4 regions of the Streptomyces sp. NPDC006476 genome follow, and region 1 is predicted to be linked to each of the others. Evidence: riboswitches for the same ligand, from Rfam matches in the RefSeq annotation. Region 1 holds a riboswitch; each other region holds the start of a gene.
The links. A riboswitch is a leader RNA that binds a small molecule or an ion and turns the genes downstream of it on or off. The one in region 1 is predicted to bind S-adenosylmethionine.

Region 1 (4,202 bases):
AGGTTCTCGTAGTTGCCGTCGAAGTTCCAGGTGCTCTTCTTCGGAACGATGAAGGCCAGGTTGTCCTGCCGGTAGGAGGCGAACTCGTACTTCTTCTTGCGCTCCTCGGTGTCGGTGACGTTGGAGAAGGCCACGTCGACCTTGCCGCTGTCGATGCCGACGAAGAGGTTCTCCCAGGTGGAGTTCTTCACCTCGGGCTTGAGTCCGAAGACCGCTGCGACCAGACGGCCGAGGTCGGGCTCGGAGCCAGTGAGGGTCTTCTGGTCGCTGCCCACGTAGGCCAGCGGCGGGAAGCCGGCCGGCAGGGCGCCGATGCCGATCTCCAGCTTGCCGCTCTTCTTGACGGCCGCGGGCAGTTCGGCGCTGATGGACTTGACCTCGGAGACCTTGATGGAGGTCTGCTGGGCGGCGCCGTTGGAGACCTGGCCGATGACGACCTCGCCGGTCTTGGCGGCGGCGTCGGTGGAGGTGGCCGCGTCGCTGTTGCCACCGCAGGCGGCGAGCCCGGTGGCCAGGGAGGCGACGGCGGTCGCCGCGGTGATGCCGCGTATCAGGCTGCGTCGGGTGAAGTGGATGGACATGGCCGTTCCTTGTCGCTGGAAGGTGATGAGAGTGGTGGCTGGGGGGAGGGCTGAAGGGTGTGGCGGGTCAGAGGACCTTGCTGAGGAAGTCCCTGGTCCGCTCGTGCCGAGGGTTGTCGAGGACCTCGGAGGGCGGGCCCTGCTCGACGATCCGGCCGCCGTCGATGAAGACGACCCGGTCGGCGATCTCGCGGGCGAAGCCGATCTCGTGGGTGACGATGACGAGGGTGGTGCCGCTGGTCGCCAGGTCCTTGATGACGGCGAGCACCTCGCCGACCAGTTCGGGGTCGAGGGCGGAGGTGGGCTCGTCGAAGAGGATGACGCCGGGGCGCAGCGCGAGGGCGCGGGCGATGGCGACGCGCTGTTGCTGGCCGCCGGACAGCTGGCGCGGGTAGGCGCCGGTCTTGTCGGCGAGGCCGACGCGGCTGAGGAGTTCCCGGGCCAGTTCCTGGGCCTCGGTCCTGCCGAGCCGGCCGGTGGCGACCGGGGCCGCGGCCACGTTGTCCAGGACCGTGAGGTGCGGGAAGAGGTTGAAGTTCTGGAAGACGAAGCCGATCCGTCCGCGCTGGGTGAGGATGGCCCGCTCGCTGAGCTCCTTGAGCCGGTTGCCCTGCCGCTTCACGCCGATCGGTTCGCCGTTGATGCTGACGTGGCCGATCTCGGGCTTCTCCAGGTGGTTGATGACCCGCAGCAGGGTGGACTTGCCGGAGCCCGAGGGGCCGAGGATCACGGTGACCTCGCCGGGGCGGACGGTCAGGTCGACGCCGTCCAGCACCCGGTGGGTGCCGTACCACTTGTGCACGTCGTGCACCTCGACGGTGGCGGCCTCGACGTTCGCCAGAGCCTCGATGGTGTCGGTGGTCATACGGCGGCCTCCCGGCGGATACGGGCCCGCAGCTCGGTGAGAGCGGTGCGGAGCTTCTGCAGCGGTGTCGGCGGCAGGCTGCGGGTGGCACCGCGGGCGTAGTGCCGCTCGACGTAGAACTGGACGACGGAGACGACGCTGGTCAGGATCAGGTACCAGACGGTGACGACCAGCAGCAGCGGCACGATGTCGCCGGGATAGGTGGAGCCCATGGTCTGCGCGGAGCCGAACAGGTCGAGCAGGGAGACGTAGAAGACCAGCGAGGTGCCCTTGATCAGGCCGATGAGCTGGTTGACGTAGTTGGGGATGATCGAGCGCAGCGCCTGCGGAAAGACGATCTTCCGGAACTGGTAGCCCTTCGGCAGGCCGAGCGCCGCAGCCGCCTCGTGCTGGCCCTGGTCGACGGAGAGGATGCCGCCGCGGACGACCTCGGCCGCGTAGGCCGCCTCATTGAGGCTGAGGCCGATGACGGCGATGGCCATGTCGGTGGCGAGCTTCGTCTCGTCGAAGGAGAAGAAGGCCGGACCGAAGGGGATGCCGACGCTCAACGTCTTGTACAGGGCGCTGAAGTTGTAGAGGAAGAGCAGCACCACGATGAGCGGGATGGAGCGCAGCGCCCAGATGTACGTCCAGCTGACCGCGCGCAGCACCGGACTCCTCGACAGCCGGGCGAGGGCGAGCAGGATGCCGCCGAGGAGGCCCAACACCGCGCTGTAGGCGGTGACTTCAAGAGTGATCACCAGGCCGTCGAGGATGGTGGGACGCAGGAACCAGTAGCCCCAGCGGTCCCACTGGTAGAACGGGTTGGTCACCAGGCCGTGCACGAACTGGGCGACCAGGACGAGGACGACCGCGGTGGCGATCCAGCGTCCGGGGCGCCGCAGCGGCAGAACTCGCTGGGCGGTGAGGGGCTTTGACGGTTCGTCGGCGGCGGACGTCGGCGCGAGCGTGACGGTGGCGCCAGGGGGTTCACTCATGGTGGGCTCCGGCTGGGTCGGACACCCCGGACGGCGCGGCGGCATGCGGCGGCGGACGCGACAGCGGGGTACCGGGGGCGGGAAGGACGACGGCACACCGCGTCGCGGTGTTCGTCAGGGGATGCGGGCTGCGGGAAGAGGTCAGCCCCGACAGCGGGCACGGCCCGATGCGGTACACAGTGCGCTGTTCACGCGGAGCAGATCGACGGCGCGATCGGCGACGAGAGGGTTCGGGTACGGCCGTACGCAGCCCTGTGGGCGGCACGTGGCCGTCCTGGGAGCTGCGTACATGGCGTCACCGTCACTGTTCCGGCCCGTGTGGGCCTCGCGCTTACCGAAAGGTCATCCGGTCCGGTCGTCACCTGGGGCACCCCACCGCGGTGCGAGGGTTGCCGGTCAGCTAGCCAGGGCTTGTCGCTGACGCTCATGACCGTTCTGATTGCTAGTTAAAACAATTGCCCGAACGTATGTCAACGCCCGTCCACCAGGTGGAACGGCTAACGGGTGCGGTGGGCCGTCCAGTCCAGGATCCGTACGGCCGCTCCGGCGGCCTCCAGTCCCCGGCAGCGGGCGTGGTGACGGCGCTCGATGCCGTCGAGGTCGAGATGGCCGCCGAACGCCGGGTGGGCGGTGAGCCGGCGGGCGTAGGCCCACAGAGCGGGATGGTCGGCGATGCGCTGGACGGCGGCAGCGTCCAGGTGGTTGCGGTGCACGGTGTCGAGCTGGACCAGCGCGGCCCACAACTCGACGTCGGCCGCGGTGACTTCGTCACGGATCAGGTAGGTGCGGCCGGTGAGCCAGCGGTCGAGGGCGCCCAGGGTGTCGAGCAGGGTGGTCAGTGCGGTGTCACATACCACCGCGTCCTCGCCGGCCGACCCGGCCCGCTGCGCCGCCTCCTCGATCCCCTCCCGGCACATCCGCTCCACGGCCTCGATCTCCGACTCCGCGCCGCACGGGTGGAGGGAGGTACCGCCGGTGGAGAAACGGCGGGCGAGGTCGCGCATGATGTCCGGTGCGTGGGTGCTGACGATCCGTCCGGACCAGTCGTCGCTGAGCACCGGTCCGACGGCCGGTCCGCGGTAGCGGTGGGCGCTGGCCTCGTACAGCGGCCGCAGGGCCGAGTGGCCGCCTTCGGGGCAGTCGGGTACGGCGGGCAGGTGGGTCACCGGACAGACGGTGTCCAGGCCGAGCAGGCTGTGGGTGACGGCGATGCGCAGGCCGTCGGGACAGGCGGTCGACAGATGGAGGCGGTAGCGGCCCGGAACGGCGTAGTGGCCGCTGCGCGCGTCCCGGCCGATGCGGCCCCGGAAGGCGGGCGCGGGTCGGTCGGTGGCGTGGGCGGCCAGCGGTGCGATGGTCATGATTCTCCCCGGGAGCGGGCGCGGACGTACGCGCGGCGGAAGCGACGTCGGGCGGGCGGGAATGGGGCGGCGGTCCTGGGAGCAGGGCTCACCCGTGCGCGCCGGACGGGGCGCCCCCGAGGGGGCGGTGCCGGCGCGGGAAGGGCCGCGGCTCAGCCCTGGGGCCTGATCGCGCTGCAGACTCGCAGCAGATCGATGTGGCGGCGGGAGGTCAGAAGAGGCGAACGGACCACGCGGACGGTGACCGGTTCAAGGCGCCTCATGCTTCCCTACCTATTCACTAGGATTCCCTCAGTGAGTGTCGATCCGACCGCGAACCACGTCAAGAGGGGCGTCCCGCATGGCGGACGCCCCCGTGGACTTTCCCGGTGAGGTCAGCGGAGATGAGCGGTGTCGACGGTCGTGTACGGGGTCCCCG
Region 2 (4,202 bases), on a different contig from region 1:
CGAAGGGCCCGTACCCATGACTCCCCATGGGGTACGAGCCCTTCGAAGAAAACAGAAGAACGACGCTGCTATCTACCCGGCGCGTGCTTCAGCTGGTCGCGAGTCGGACCATGTCCGCCTGCGGCCCCTTCTGACCCTGCGAGATCTCGAAATCGACCCGCTGGCCCTCTTCCAGGGTGCGGTACCCGTCCATCTGGATGGCGCTGTAGTGGACGAAAACATCCGCACCACCGTCGACCGCGATGAAGCCGTACCCCTTCTCCGCGTTGAACCACTTGACGGTGCCCTGAGCCATGCCTAACTCCCCTATTACTGGCCCTTGCACAGACCCGCACTTCGCGGGTCCGGGTCAGACCTCACCCCCCACGGTTTGGGGGCGTGCGCCGGAACGCGTCGACCGCGGCTGAATGTATCTGTCCAACTGCCGTCTGCAACAGGTCAATCGGACGAGAATTCTGGACGTCAGGGGTCCGGAATGTAGTGAGAATTCACCCGAATTCAGGGCAAGTCGGGCCCCATAAAGGGCGCATAAGGCGCAAAAGACGCGCACACTTTGGCTACTTCTCATCGCATCCGGAGACGGCACTCATATGCGTTCGGCATGCGGGAGGCAGCAGGTTCCCCAACTGTACCGTGCTCAACCATGCAGAATTGCCCCCTCCGTTTCTCTCGCGGAGGAGGCAATTCGATGAACACTCGGTAATCGCTGTTACCGACGGTAATGATCGGTCATCCGGTCAGCCGCCGGCGACCGCGGGAATGATCGAGACGCCCGCACCGTCCGGGGTGGCCGTCTCCAGCCCCTGCTCGAACCGCACGTCGTCGTCGTTGACGTACACGTTGACGAACCGCCGCAGCTTGCCCTGGTCGTCGAGGACCCGGGCGGCGATCCCGGTGTGGTTCTTCTCCAGATCGGCGATGACCTCGGCCAGGGTCGCGCCTTCGGCGCTCACTTCGGCCTGGCCGCCGGTGTAGGTGCGCAGGATGGTGGGGATGCGGACGTTGACGCTCACGATGAGACCTCCGGTCGGGTGATGGCTTTCAAGGGCCGCGGGGCTGTGTCCAATGTGCGGCTACCGCCGCGTGGGCGCGACCAGCCCCGACCGGCCCGCAGACGACGACGGGTTATACGAGACCAGCCTCGCGGAACGACTCCAGGCTGGGACGAATGGTCGCAGTCAACCCGGTCCCGGCCACCGCATCCAGCGTCTTCAGCCCATCCCCCGTGTTCAGCACGACCGTCGTCAGCGCCGGATCCAGCACACCCGCCTCGATCAGCTTCTTCGTCACTCCGACGGTCACCCCACCGGCGGTCTCCGCGAAGATGCCCTCGGTCCGCGCGAGCAGCCGAATCGCATCGACGATCTGCTCGTCGTTCACGTCCTCCACCGCACCGCCGGTACGCCGTGCGATGTCCAGGACGTACGGGCCGTCCGCCGGGTTGCCGATGGCCAGCGACTTGGCGATGGTGTTCGGCTTCTGCGGCCGGACCACGTCGTGCCCCGCCTTGTACGCGACGGAGACCGGGCTGCACCCCTCGGCCTGCGCGCCGAAGATCTTGTACGGCTTGTCCTCGACGAGCCCGAGCTTGATCAGCTCCTGCAGCCCCTTGTCGATCTTCGTCAGCTGGGAGCCGGAGGCGATCGGCACCACCAGCTGGTCGGGCAGCTTCCAGCCGAGCTGCTCGCAGATCTCGTACGCCAGGGTCTTGGAGCCCTCCGCGTAGTACGGCCGCAGGTTGACGTTGACGAAGCCCCAGCCCTCGCCGGCCGGGTCGCCGATCAGCTCGGAGCAGAAGCGGTTCACGTCGTCGTAGTTGCCCTCGATGCCGACGAGTTCACCGCCGTAGACCGCGGCCATGACGACCTTGCCCTGCTCCAGGTCGTGCGGGATGAACACGCAGGAACGGAAGCCGGCCCGGGCGGCGGCGGCGCCGACCGCGCCCGCGAGGTTGCCGGTGGAGGAGCAGGAGAGGGTGGTGAAGCCGAAGGCGCGCGCGGCCTCCAGGGCCTGGGCGACGACACGGTCCTTGAAGGAGTGCGTCGGGTTGCCGGAGTCGTCCTTGACGTACAGGCCACCGGTCACGCCCAGCTCGCGCGCGAGGTTGTCGGCCTTGACGAGCTTGGTCCAGCCGGGGTTGATGTTCGGCTTGGTCGCCACGTCCGCCGGAACGGGCAGCAGCGGCGCGTAACGCCAGATGTTCGAAGGTCCCGCCTCGATCCGCTTGCGGAGTTCCTCGGTGTCGTAGACCGAGAAGTCGTACGCGATCTCGAGCGGGCCGAAACACTCCTCGCAGGCGAAGACCGGGCCGAGCGGTACCCGGTGGCCGCATTCGCGGCAGCTCAGCGCCGCGGCGGGACCGAGGTCGACGGCCTGGGAGTCGGTGGTGCTTGCAACAGTCTGCGCAGCCATGTGAGGCGAGGCCCTTTCTCCTCATCTTCCTCACGACGCATCTCGCCGTGAGACGGATTTGGCACCTTCCCTAGCCGGGAGCCTCGCGGAATGATCAACGTCGATCTACGAGACCGGCTGGAGGGTTGCCGGGGCTTCATCGGGCCGTGTCCCTCTGCCCCTCTGGATGAGCGGTATTCGGTTGTACGTTCAATGACCTCGGACATGCGATGGTCATCGACGTTGTTCAAGACTGTAACCGAAGGCCAGGACAGTTGAGAGAGTCGTCCGAACCGCGAGACAAGTGAGGAGCCGCCTACGTGCTGGAAGAAGTCGAGCGCTGGCTGAGCACCCGCTCCTGGTCCGTCACCGACCGACCGCTCCACCAGATCCTGGCCGCCAAGCAACGAACGGGCCGGACGGTGTCCGTCGTGCTGCCCGCGCTGAACGAGGAGGAGACGGTAGGCGACATCGTCGCGATCATCCGTCACGACCTGATGCAGCAGGTCCCGCTGGTCGACGAGATCGTGGTCGTCGACTCCGGCTCCACCGACCGCACGTCGGCGGTCGCCGCGTCGGCCGGCGCGCGGGTCGTCCACCGCGACGACATCCTGCCCCGCCTCCCGGCCGTACCCGGCAAGGGCGAGGTGCTGTGGCGCTCGCTGCTGGCCACCACCGGGGACATCGTCTGCTTCATCGACGCAGACCTGAAGGAGTTCTCCTCCGACTTCGTCTCCGGCATCGTCGGCCCGCTGCTCACCGACCCGGGGATCGACCTGGTCAAGGGCATGTACGACCGCCCGCTCGCCGGCGCGAGCGGCCAGGGCGGCCGGGTCACCGAACTCATGGCCCGCCCGCTGCTCAACATGCACTGGCCACAACTGGCCGGTTTCGTCCAGCCGCTCGGCGGCGAGTACGCGGCCCGCCGCAGCCTGCTGGAACAGCTGCCCTTCCCCGTCGGCTACGGCGTGGAACTCGGCATGCTGGTCGACGCCCTGCACCTGGTCGGCCTCGACGCCCTCGCCCAGGTCGACGTCGGCGTCCGCAAGCACCGGCACCAGGACGGACAGGCCCTGGGCCGCATGGCCGCCGCCATCTACCGCACGGCCCAGCTCCGGCTCGCCCGAGGCCACCTCATCCGTCCCTCCCTCACCCAGTTCGAGCGGGGCGAGGACGGCTTCGAGCCGCGCACCTATTCGGTGGACACCGAGGAGCGGCCGCCCATGGCGGAGATCGCGGAGTACGCGGAGCGCAAGGTCGCGTAACCCCTCGGAGCGGGCCGTATACGGGGCGAGGCCGTGAACCGGCCATACGTTTGAGTGTTTCCGGGCCGGGCTAGGTTGAGGCGTATGGCTTCCACGCACGGCGCTCATCAGGTGCTGGTCGCGTCCAACCGCGGCCCGGTCTCGTACGAGGTACAGGAGGACGGCTCGCTGGCCGCCAAACGGGGCGGCGGCGGGCTGGTCTCCGGTCTGTCGGCGATCGGGCCCGACGCGGGCGCCCTGTGGGTGTGCTCCGCGCTGTCCGACGGCGACCGGGAGGCGGTACGGCAGGGCGTCGGCGAGGAGGGCGTGCGCATGCTCGCCATCCCGGCCGACGTGCACGCCGACGCGTACAACGGCATCGCCAACTCGGTGCTCTGGTTCGTCCACCACATGCTGTACCAGACCCCGCTGGAGCCGGTCTTCGACGCGGAGTTCCGACGGCAGTGGGCGTCGTACGAGACGTACAACCGGGCGTTCGCCGAGGCGCTGGCCGAGGAGGCGGCGGAGGGCGCCGCGGTGCTGGTGCAGGACTACCACCTGACGCTG
Region 3 (4,202 bases), on a different contig from region 1:
CCACTTGATCGTCAGACTCAGCTTCTGGCCGCCCTTGGCGCGGATGCCGTCGCTTCCGGTCTTCCAGCCGGCCGCGTCCAGCAGGGACTTGGCCTTGGTGACGTCGAAGGTCAGGCCGGAGGCGAGGTCGGTGTAGTCGGGTGTGGTGTGCGCGAGGATGCTGGTGGCCGGCCGGGTGCCGGTCGGGAACACGGTGTCGGCGATCTGCTGCCGGTCGATGGCGTGGAGGATCGCCTGGCGTACCTTGGCGTCCTTGAGCAGTGGCCGGGAGTTGTTCAGGCCGAGACCGAACACCACCCCGGGGTTGGCCCGTCGCTGGAGGGTGACCTGACCGCCCTTGAGGGCCGCCTCGTTGGCCTTGCCGACGCTGGAGACGGCGTCCACCTGACCGGACTGCAGGCTGCCGGCCCGCACACCCGCCTCCGGCACGACCTTGAACACCAGCTTGTCGAGATATGCCTCGCCCTTCTTGGACCACAGTGATGATCCCCAGGCGTATCCGGTGCGCCTGGCGAGTGTGAGGGACTGGTTCTGCACGTACTGCTTCAGCACGAACGGTCCGGAGCCGGTCACCCCCTCGCTGCACTTCTGCTGCGGGGTCTTCTTCACGCTGGCCGAGGACTCGATGCCGAGCGAGTGCGTTGAAGTGGCCTGCAGGAACTGGGCGTTGGGCTGGCTGAAGGTCACCTTCACGGTGAGCGGGTCGACCACGGTGGTGCTCTTGACGCCGCTCAGGTAGCCCTCGGCGAGCGTGCCCAGGGCGCCGAGCTTCGGCACCGCGTCGAAGTTGTCCTTGACCACCTGCGCGGTCAGCTTCGAGCCGTCGCTGAAGGTCACTCCGGAACGCAGATGGAAGGTGAAGGTCGTGGTGTCGGGACTGACGTCCCAGCTCTTCGCCAGCCACGGCACGATCTTGCCGGTCTTCGGGTCCTGGTCCGTCAGGGAGTCCACGATCTGGCGTACCGAGTAGATGGTCTCGTTGCTGGCGACCTGCTGCGGATCCACGCAGCCGGAGTCCGATCCCACCGCGAAGGTCAGGGTGCCGCCGGACCTGGGCTGTCCGGTGCCGCTGCCGCCGTCGCCGCCGCCCGATCCGCAGGCGGTCAGCAGGGCGCCGGTGGTCACAAGGGCGGTCAGTGCCGCCCACCGAGAGGTTCTGACATGGGGAAGTGCGATCACGGAGGGCTTCTCCTACTCGTGTCACCAGGCACGGCGGTGGTACGGGACTCGGCCGTGCGGGGGCGTGCGGACCCGATCGGCGTGATGCCGATGTCGGGGAGCGCTGGGCAGACAGGGATCAGCGGAAAGGAAGAACGGGGATCAGCGGAAACGAAGTACGGGGATCAGGCGCAGACGGATGCGGCGGCGACTGGTGCCGGACGGCGACCAGCGCGGAAAAGGCGCGTCAGGCCTGACAGAGACAGCTGGTCGAGCGCTTGAGATCGATGTGGCGCCGACGCGAGAGCCGGGAGAACACAGTGGCGCCGGCGAAACGGGCGCTGAGGTCACCACCGTGCCGCATGTCGGTCCTCCACCTGTCCGGCCCCGGTCACGGGGCCACGCGCTTGCGGGATCATCGGTGATCCCGCCGGGCTTTCACCTGGAGCACCCCACCGCGTGGGAGGGTTGCCGGTCAGCGAGCCAGGGCTTGACGCTGACACTCAATGCCACTCGTGATCGTACGGAGAGATCTTGCCGTTGGTCAATGGCCGGGCCCGGCTCACGAACCGCCGCGCTCGCGGGGGATCTTCTGACCGGCCTCGATCGCCACCGGCAGCCGGTTCTCGGCCGGGGGCAGCGGGCACGTGGCCAGGTCCGTGTAGGCGCACGGCAGGTTCGTGGCGCGGTTGAAGTCCAGGACGACCCGGCCGTCGGCGGCGGGCGGCTCCAGCCACAGGGCCCGGTTGGCGGCGTACGTGGTGACCCCGGAGGTGGCGTCGGTGAACAGCACCAGCAGCCGGCCCTCGCCGGCGCCGGGGAACGCGGTGAGGGACAGCTGGCGTCCGTCCAGCTCGAAGTCGATCCTGCCCGGAGCGTCGTAGACGTGCTCCAGGCCCTCGACGGCCGCTCCCACGGTGGTCGGCCGGGGTGTGTTGAAGGGGACGTAGCGGCCGGTCACGGCCCAACGCGGGTCGGGTGCGTAGGCCGGCGTTCCGGTGAAGGCCGTACGCCGGGGCGCGTCCGGGTGTCGGGGGCGCACGATGTCGTGGCCGCCGCGCTTGGCGACCTCGATGACGGCGTCTCCCCACACCGCGTTGACGCCGCCGCGCTCGGGCAGCACGCCGAAGCGGTGTTCACCGCGCACCGTGGTTCCGTCGACGACCAGTTCCTCGCCGTCGTCGAGGGTGACGACGACCCCGTCGGGGCCGGTGTGCCAGGCGCCGGGGGCGTCCGGGAAACGCTGGGGGCGGTCGTCGAGCCAGTGTTGGCCGGTGATCGCCAGAAACCCGTGCGGGGCGGAGAGTCGGGCCTCCTGGGCCCGGTACCACTCCAGCCAGGTCTCGGTGAAGGTGTGGAGGTCGGTCGTGGTGGCCTCGGTGGTCAAAGGAATCTCCTTCGTGCAGGGGGCTGTCGGGTCTTCGGGTTGGTTCAGCGGGCGAGTTCGCCGAGGAGTCGCCAGGTGCGTCGGCGGTCGGCCTCTCCGGCGATCTCGGTGCCCGAGAACACGACCTCGGTGGCGCCCGCGTCGCGGTAACGGCGCACCTCGGCCTCGACGGCACGCTCGTCGCCGATCACGGCGAGGTCGGCGGCTCGTCGGGCGCCGGAGAGTTCGATGACCCGCGCGTAGGACGGGATGTCTTCGTAGAAGGCGAGGTTCTCGGTCGCCTTGGCCCGTACTGGCTCCACGTCGTCGGTGACCACGCCCGGCACCAGGGCGACGATCCTGGGCGCGGGGCGGCCGGCGGCCTCCGCGGCGGTGGTCAGGGCGGGCACGATGTGGTCCGCCAGGGCGCGCGGTCCCGCCAGGTACGGCAGGATCCCGTCCGCCAGTTCACCGCTGACCCGCAGCGCCTGCGGACCCATCGCGGCGACCAGCAGGGGGACACCTCTCTCGGCACCCGGTACCCGCGCCGGGAGCGGGGTGGTGGCGGTCAGCAGTTCACCGTGGAAGTCGGCCGTGCCGGTCTCGGTCAACTGCCGCAGTGCGGTGAGGAATTCGCGCAGCCGGGCGATGGGCCGCTCGAAGGGCAGGCCGAAGGCGGTCTCCGTCAGCAGTTTCGTGCCCAGGGCCAGACCGAGGTGGTAGCGGCCGTGGGTCGCGACCTGGGCGGTCTGGGCCTGGCTGGAGACGAGCAGCGGGTGGCGGCCGAAGACGGGGATCGCGGAGGTGCCGACCTGCAGTGCGGGCACCTCGCGCCCGACGATCGCCGCAAGTTGGGGCGAGTCCGCGCCGAAGGTCTGCCCGAACCAGGCCGATGTGACACCGGACTCCGCTGCCTCATGGGCCAGTCGTACGGCGGCGTCGACCTGGTTCGGCGCGTCGGACGCGGTGAGTACTACTCCAACCGTCATGTCGGTTCAGAACGGGTGTCGGCCGGAATCGCATTCCGGTTCATGTGTGACAGCTTCTTGTCAGTCATGTGTACGAGACCCGGCGTGGGGGCTCAGCCCGCCTGCCGCCGGTCCGGGGCGGACCGGTGGGTGAGCGGTTCACGCAGGCCGAGGTTCTCGCGCAGCGTGGTCCCGCTGTACTCGGTGCGGTAGACCCCGCGTTCCTGCAGTTCCGGGACGAGCAGGTCGACGATGTCGTCGAGGCCGTCGGGAATCAGGTACGGCGTGACGTTGAAGCCGTCGACCGCGCCGTGCCGTACGAAGTGGGCGAACTTGTCGGCGAGGCCGGACGGCGTACCGACGTGCCCGCGCTGTGGGCCCAGCGCGATGACGGTCTCACGCAGCGACCAGCCGTGCGCCTCGGCCTTCGCCCGCCACTCCGCGACGACCGCACGCGGGTCGGCGATCCGGCGGGCGCCGAAGGAGCCGTCGTTCTCGGTGACGACCGGGTCCTCCTTCGGCAGCGGCCCGTCGGCGTCACGGTCGGAGAGGTCGATGCCCCACAGCAGCCCGGCGATCCCCAACGCGGTGGCCGGGGTGACCTGTTGCAGCCGGATCCACTGCTTCTTCTCCTGGGCCTCCTTTTCCGTCGCGCCGATGATGATCTCGGTGCCGGGCAGGATCCGCAGATCGTCGTCGGGACGCCCGAC
Region 4 (4,202 bases), on a different contig from region 1:
GCTCCGAGAAGCTGCGCGCCAAGCTGAGCGAGGCGTACTACGGCGACGAGTCCCAGATCCCGAAGCCGACCGTCGAGGAGTACAAGGAGATCACGAGCGGCCACGGCCACCACTGATCGCTGCGGCTCGCCACGCCACGGCGGAAGGGCCCCCGTCCGAACACCGGACGGGGGCCCTTCTTCGTGCGCCGACCTGGATAGGGTGGGCCCACACTGCGTCACTTCTACGACACCCAGGAGCGGCCTCATGAGCGCTGTGACCCCCGCTGGAGGCGACACCGCGGCGGGCCGTTCCTGGCCCGAGGTACTGAACGCCCTGCTCTACGGCCGTGACCAGAGCGCCGACGCGACGGCCTGGGCCATGGACCAGATCATGCGCGGCGAGGCGACGGACGCACAGATCGCCGGGTTCGTCGTGGCGTTGCGCGCCAAGGGCGAGACCGTCGAGGAGATCACCGGCGTGGTCCGGGCGATGTACGAGCACGCGAACGTGATCGAGGTGTCGGGACGCACGGTCGACATCGTCGGCACGGGTGGCGACGGCGCGAAGACGGTGAACATCTCCACGATGTCCGCGATCGTGGTGGCCGGTACCGGCGCCAAGGTCGTCAAGCACGGCAACCGGGCGGCCTCGTCCGCGTCGGGCGCGTCGGACGTGCTGGAGAAGCTGGGCGTCAACCTCGACCTCACCCCGCAGAGGGTGGCCGAGGTCGCGGAGGAGGCCGGCATCACCTTCTGCTTCGCCGTGAAGTTCCACCCGGCGCTGCGGCATGTGGCCGCCGCCCGCGGCCAGTTGGGCATCCGGACGGTCTTCAACGCCCTCGGTCCGCTGACCAATCCGGCCAAGGTCAAGGCCCAGGCGGTCGGTGTCGCAGACCCACGTCTGGCACCCATGATCGCGGGCGTGCTGGCCGAGCGCGGCAACTCCTCGCTCGTCTTCCGCGGCGACGACGGCCTCGACGAGCTGACCACCACGGCCACGTCCCACGTCTGGATCGTCCGGGACGGCAAGGTCACCGAGGAGACCTTCGACCCCCGTGACGTCGGCATCGACCTCGTCCCGGTGGAGGCTCTGCGCGGCGGCGACCCCTCGTACAACGCGGAGGTCGCCCTGCGTCTCCTGGACGGCGAGAGGGGCCCGGTGCGGGACGCCGTCCTGCTGAACTCGGCGGCGGCCCTCGTGGCCCTCGATCCCGGTCCCGGCACCCTGGCCGAGCAGCTGCGGGCCGGCATGGACCGGGCGGCGGAGTCGATCGACTCCGGGGCGGCCAAGCGGGCGCTGGAGCGCTGGGTGGCGGCCAGCAACAAGTAGCCGACTCAAGGTCGCGGTCCCGTCATCCGGACACGGGTTGCGGGACCGCGATCACCTCACGTACGTTCTCTTCCAGGTCATGAGTGACAGTCATGAGGCCCCGGCCGACTGTCCGGCAACCCTCCGTCCGTGGCGGGGTGCCCCGGGTGAAGACCAGGCCGTAGGCAGCGAGGTCTACGGCAAGCGCGGATCCCTCACGCTCTTGAGATGAGCACAGCCCAGGGATCCTGGTCATCGAGGGAGTCTCCCGTGAGCAAGCGAATGCGATAGGGCCGCCGAGCCCCGCCTCCGCGCACCCACTTCTCACCTTCTTCTCTGCCTTTCACGGGAGTTCCCCCATGTCTGTCTCCACCGCTGCCTCCGTCCAGACCATTTGTGCCCCGCTGCCCGTTCTGGGCCGGGATGTCACCGTCCCGCTCGTGACGGGCGGCGAAGTCACCTATGCGGCCCTCGACTACGCGGCCAGCGCCCCCGCCCTGCAGCGCGTCTGGGACGACGTGGCGGCGTACGCCCCGTACTACGGCAGCGTCCACCGCGGTGCGGGCTACCTCTCGCAACTCTCCACCGACCTGTTCGAGAACGCCCGCAGGACCGTCGCCGAGTTCCTCGACTGCCGCGCCGACGACCAGCTGGTCTTCACCCGCTCGACCACGGACTCCCTCAACCTCCTGGCCCGCGCCCTCCCCGCCGACTGCCAGGTCTTCGTCTTCGAGACCGAGCACCACGCCAGCCTGCTGCCCTGGCAGGACGCCCGGGTCACCTACCTCAACGCCCCGCGCACCCCGGCGCAGGCCGTGGCGACCCTGGAGCAGGCTCTCGCCGACCGTGACCCTCAGGGCCCGGCCCTGGTCTGCGTCACCGGCGCATCGAACGTCACCGGCGAACTGTGGCCGGTCCGTGAGCTGGCCGCCGCCGCCCGCGCGCACGGCGCCCGCATCGTGCTGGACGCCGCCCAGCTGGCCCCGCACCACCCCGTCTCCGTCCGTGACCTGGACGTCGACTGGGTCGCCTTCTCCGGTCACAAGCTGTACGCCCCCTTCGGCTCCGGCGTCCTGGCCGGCCGCGCCGACTGGCTGCGCGCGGCCGACCCCTACCTCGCGGGCGGCGGCGCCAGCCGCAAGGTCACCCGCCGCGAGGACGGGGGAGTGGACGTGGAGTGGCACGACAGCGCCGCCCGGCACGAGGCGGGCTCCCCGAACGTGATCGGCGCCTACTCCATCGCCTCGGCCTGCAAGGCGCTGACAGAGGCCGGTTTCGACACCCTGGTCGCCCGTGAGCGGCACCTGATCGAGAAGGTGCGGGCGGGCCTGGCGGAGGTCCCGCAGGTGAAGGTGCTGTCCCTCTTCGGCGACGACGCGCCCCGGGTCGGCGTTATCTCCTTCGTCGTCGAGGGCTGGAACAGCTCCCACTTCGCCGCCGCCCTCTCCGCCGAGTACGGCATCGGCGTCCGCGACGGCCTCTTCTGCGCCCACCCGCTGGTGCGCACCCTCCTCGGCTCCGACCCCCAGACCCAGGGCGAGTGCGGCGCCCCCGAGGCCGCCCCCGGCGAGAAGTCCCTCAACGCGATCCGGGTCAGCTTCGGCGCCGGCACCCCCGACGAGCACGTGGAACGCTTCGTGAACGCCGTCCGGGAACTGGTGAGCGACGGGGCGAAGTGGACATACCGCACCGAGGACGGCCGCTGCGTGCCGGCCGTGTAATCATCCGTTGTGTGGGGATTCCGGCCGCGGTAGGTGAGTCGGCGTCGGCCGGGGAACTCGGGGAGCTCCTCGCGGTGGCCGTCGCGCGCCGTCGGCCGCGGCTGCTCCGTACGGCACCGGTGTACCTGTACGAGGAGGGGCTGGTGTCGGTGCCGGGGGCGCGGGCCCGGCGCTGGGAGCAGGTGACCCACTGGCGCTCCACGATCGACCTGACCCTGAGACGGGACCCCGAGCACGGCCCGCCCTGGTACACCTTCGGCCACCGGCACCTGGCGCGGTTCGCCGACGGCGCGGAACACTCCTTCGTCCTCGACGAGTGGCAGCTTCACGAGCCGGACGAGCAACGCGCCGAGAACGCGTCGATCCGCGCCGCCGTCCACCACGTGCGGCGACGGGTGGGCCGGGCGCAGACGCCCGGTCTGCTCGCCCGGATCGAGGAGGGCCGGCAGGTCTCCTTCGGCCCGCTCACGGCGGACGCGCGGGGGCTGTGGCTGCCGCGCGGGCGGACGCTCCTGACCTGGTCCGGCCTGGAGGAGCCCACACTTGCCGTCGACCTGCCGGACCCGTCCGTACCCCGGTCCTGGTGGGCGACGCGGCGGGACGCGAACCTCACGGTGCGCGGCGCCGACGAGGACGGCGTCCCGCACTCCGCAGACATCCCGGCCTGGCAGGTGGTGAACTGGGGCGCGCTGGTCACCCTCTGGGGCCGGCTGCACCGGCCCGCGGAGTAGGGCGGGGTGTCAGGAGTCCAGGCCGATCGCGAACGCGGCCTCCAGGTCGTGCTGCGAGTAGGTCCGGAACGCGACATGGGTGTCCGTGGCCTCGACGCCCGGGATCTTGCTGATGGAGCCCGGGATGACCTCCGCCAGGTCCTCGTGCTGCTTGACCCGGACCATGGCGATCAGGTCGTAGGTGCCCGTGACGGAGAAGACCTCACTGACGGAGTCCAGCGCGGCGATCCGCTCGGCGATCTCGGGGATCCGGTCCACGCTGGTCTTGATGAGGACGATCGCGGTGATCACGGCTGGTTCTCTCCCTCGGGGGCCGGAGCAGGGGCGGCCCTCACTCTAGTCGTACGGCGGAAACGGGCCCACGCGTAGAGGAAGCCCAGGCCGAAGCCCACCAGGTGGGCCAGATACGCCACCCCGGGCCCCTGGGGCGCCCGGCCCGCCGCCAGCCACTGCAGGGACG

Region 2: linked by a shared signal. The riboswitch ahead of thrC (threonine synthase) and the one ahead of ABZZ74_RS15460 (amino acid ABC transporter permease) in region 1 are both predicted to bind S-adenosylmethionine.
Region 3: linked by a shared signal. The riboswitch ahead of ABZZ74_RS09490 (putative leader peptide) and the one ahead of ABZZ74_RS15460 (amino acid ABC transporter permease) in region 1 are both predicted to bind S-adenosylmethionine.
Region 4: linked by a shared signal. The riboswitch ahead of ABZZ74_RS46240 (aminotransferase class V-fold PLP-dependent enzyme) and the one ahead of ABZZ74_RS15460 (amino acid ABC transporter permease) in region 1 are both predicted to bind S-adenosylmethionine.

The regions. Positions count from the first base shown of each region.
Region 1 is NZ_JBEXPK010000012.1:27,974-32,175, reverse strand. Features, by position in the region: gene ABZZ74_RS15470 (ABC transporter substrate-binding protein) at 1-581, opposite strand, end outside; gene ABZZ74_RS15465 (amino acid ABC transporter ATP-binding protein) at 649-1,446, opposite strand; gene ABZZ74_RS15460 (amino acid ABC transporter permease) at 1,443-2,423, opposite strand; SAM riboswitch class IV at 2,746-2,855, opposite strand; gene ABZZ74_RS15455 (glutathione S-transferase C-terminal domain-containing protein) at 2,921-3,784, opposite strand; gene ABZZ74_RS15450 (putative leader peptide) at 3,937-4,047, opposite strand; gene ABZZ74_RS15445 (hypothetical protein) at 4,159-4,202, opposite strand, start outside.
Region 2 is NZ_JBEXPK010000007.1:218,467-222,668, forward strand. Features, by position in the region: gene ABZZ74_RS10630 (cold-shock protein) at 89-295, opposite strand; gene ABZZ74_RS10635 (MoaD/ThiS family protein) at 738-1,013, opposite strand; gene thrC (threonine synthase) at 1,126-2,412, opposite strand; SAM riboswitch class I at 2,431-2,585, opposite strand; gene ABZZ74_RS10645 (glucosyl-3-phosphoglycerate synthase) at 2,712-3,656, shown strand; gene ABZZ74_RS10650 (trehalose-6-phosphate synthase) at 3,741-4,202, shown strand, end outside.
Region 3 is NZ_JBEXPK010000006.1:230,823-235,024, forward strand. Features, by position in the region: gene ABZZ74_RS09485 (ABC transporter substrate-binding protein) at 1-1,179, opposite strand, end outside; gene ABZZ74_RS09490 (putative leader peptide) at 1,406-1,522, opposite strand; SAM riboswitch class IV at 1,557-1,669, opposite strand; gene ABZZ74_RS09495 (DUF1684 domain-containing protein) at 1,721-2,545, opposite strand; gene ABZZ74_RS09500 (LLM class F420-dependent oxidoreductase) at 2,590-3,513, opposite strand; gene ABZZ74_RS09505 (NtaA/DmoA family FMN-dependent monooxygenase) at 3,606-4,202, opposite strand, start outside.
Region 4 is NZ_JBEXPK010000090.1:19,803-24,004, reverse strand. Features, by position in the region: gene ABZZ74_RS46250 (cytochrome bc complex cytochrome b subunit) at 1-116, shown strand, start outside; gene trpD (anthranilate phosphoribosyltransferase) at 247-1,311, shown strand; SAM riboswitch class IV at 1,387-1,503, shown strand; gene ABZZ74_RS46240 (aminotransferase class V-fold PLP-dependent enzyme) at 1,650-3,011, shown strand; gene ABZZ74_RS46235 (hypothetical protein) at 3,023-3,742, shown strand; gene ABZZ74_RS46230 (Lrp/AsnC ligand binding domain-containing protein) at 3,752-4,033, opposite strand; gene ABZZ74_RS46225 (rhomboid family intramembrane serine protease) at 4,030-4,202, opposite strand, start outside.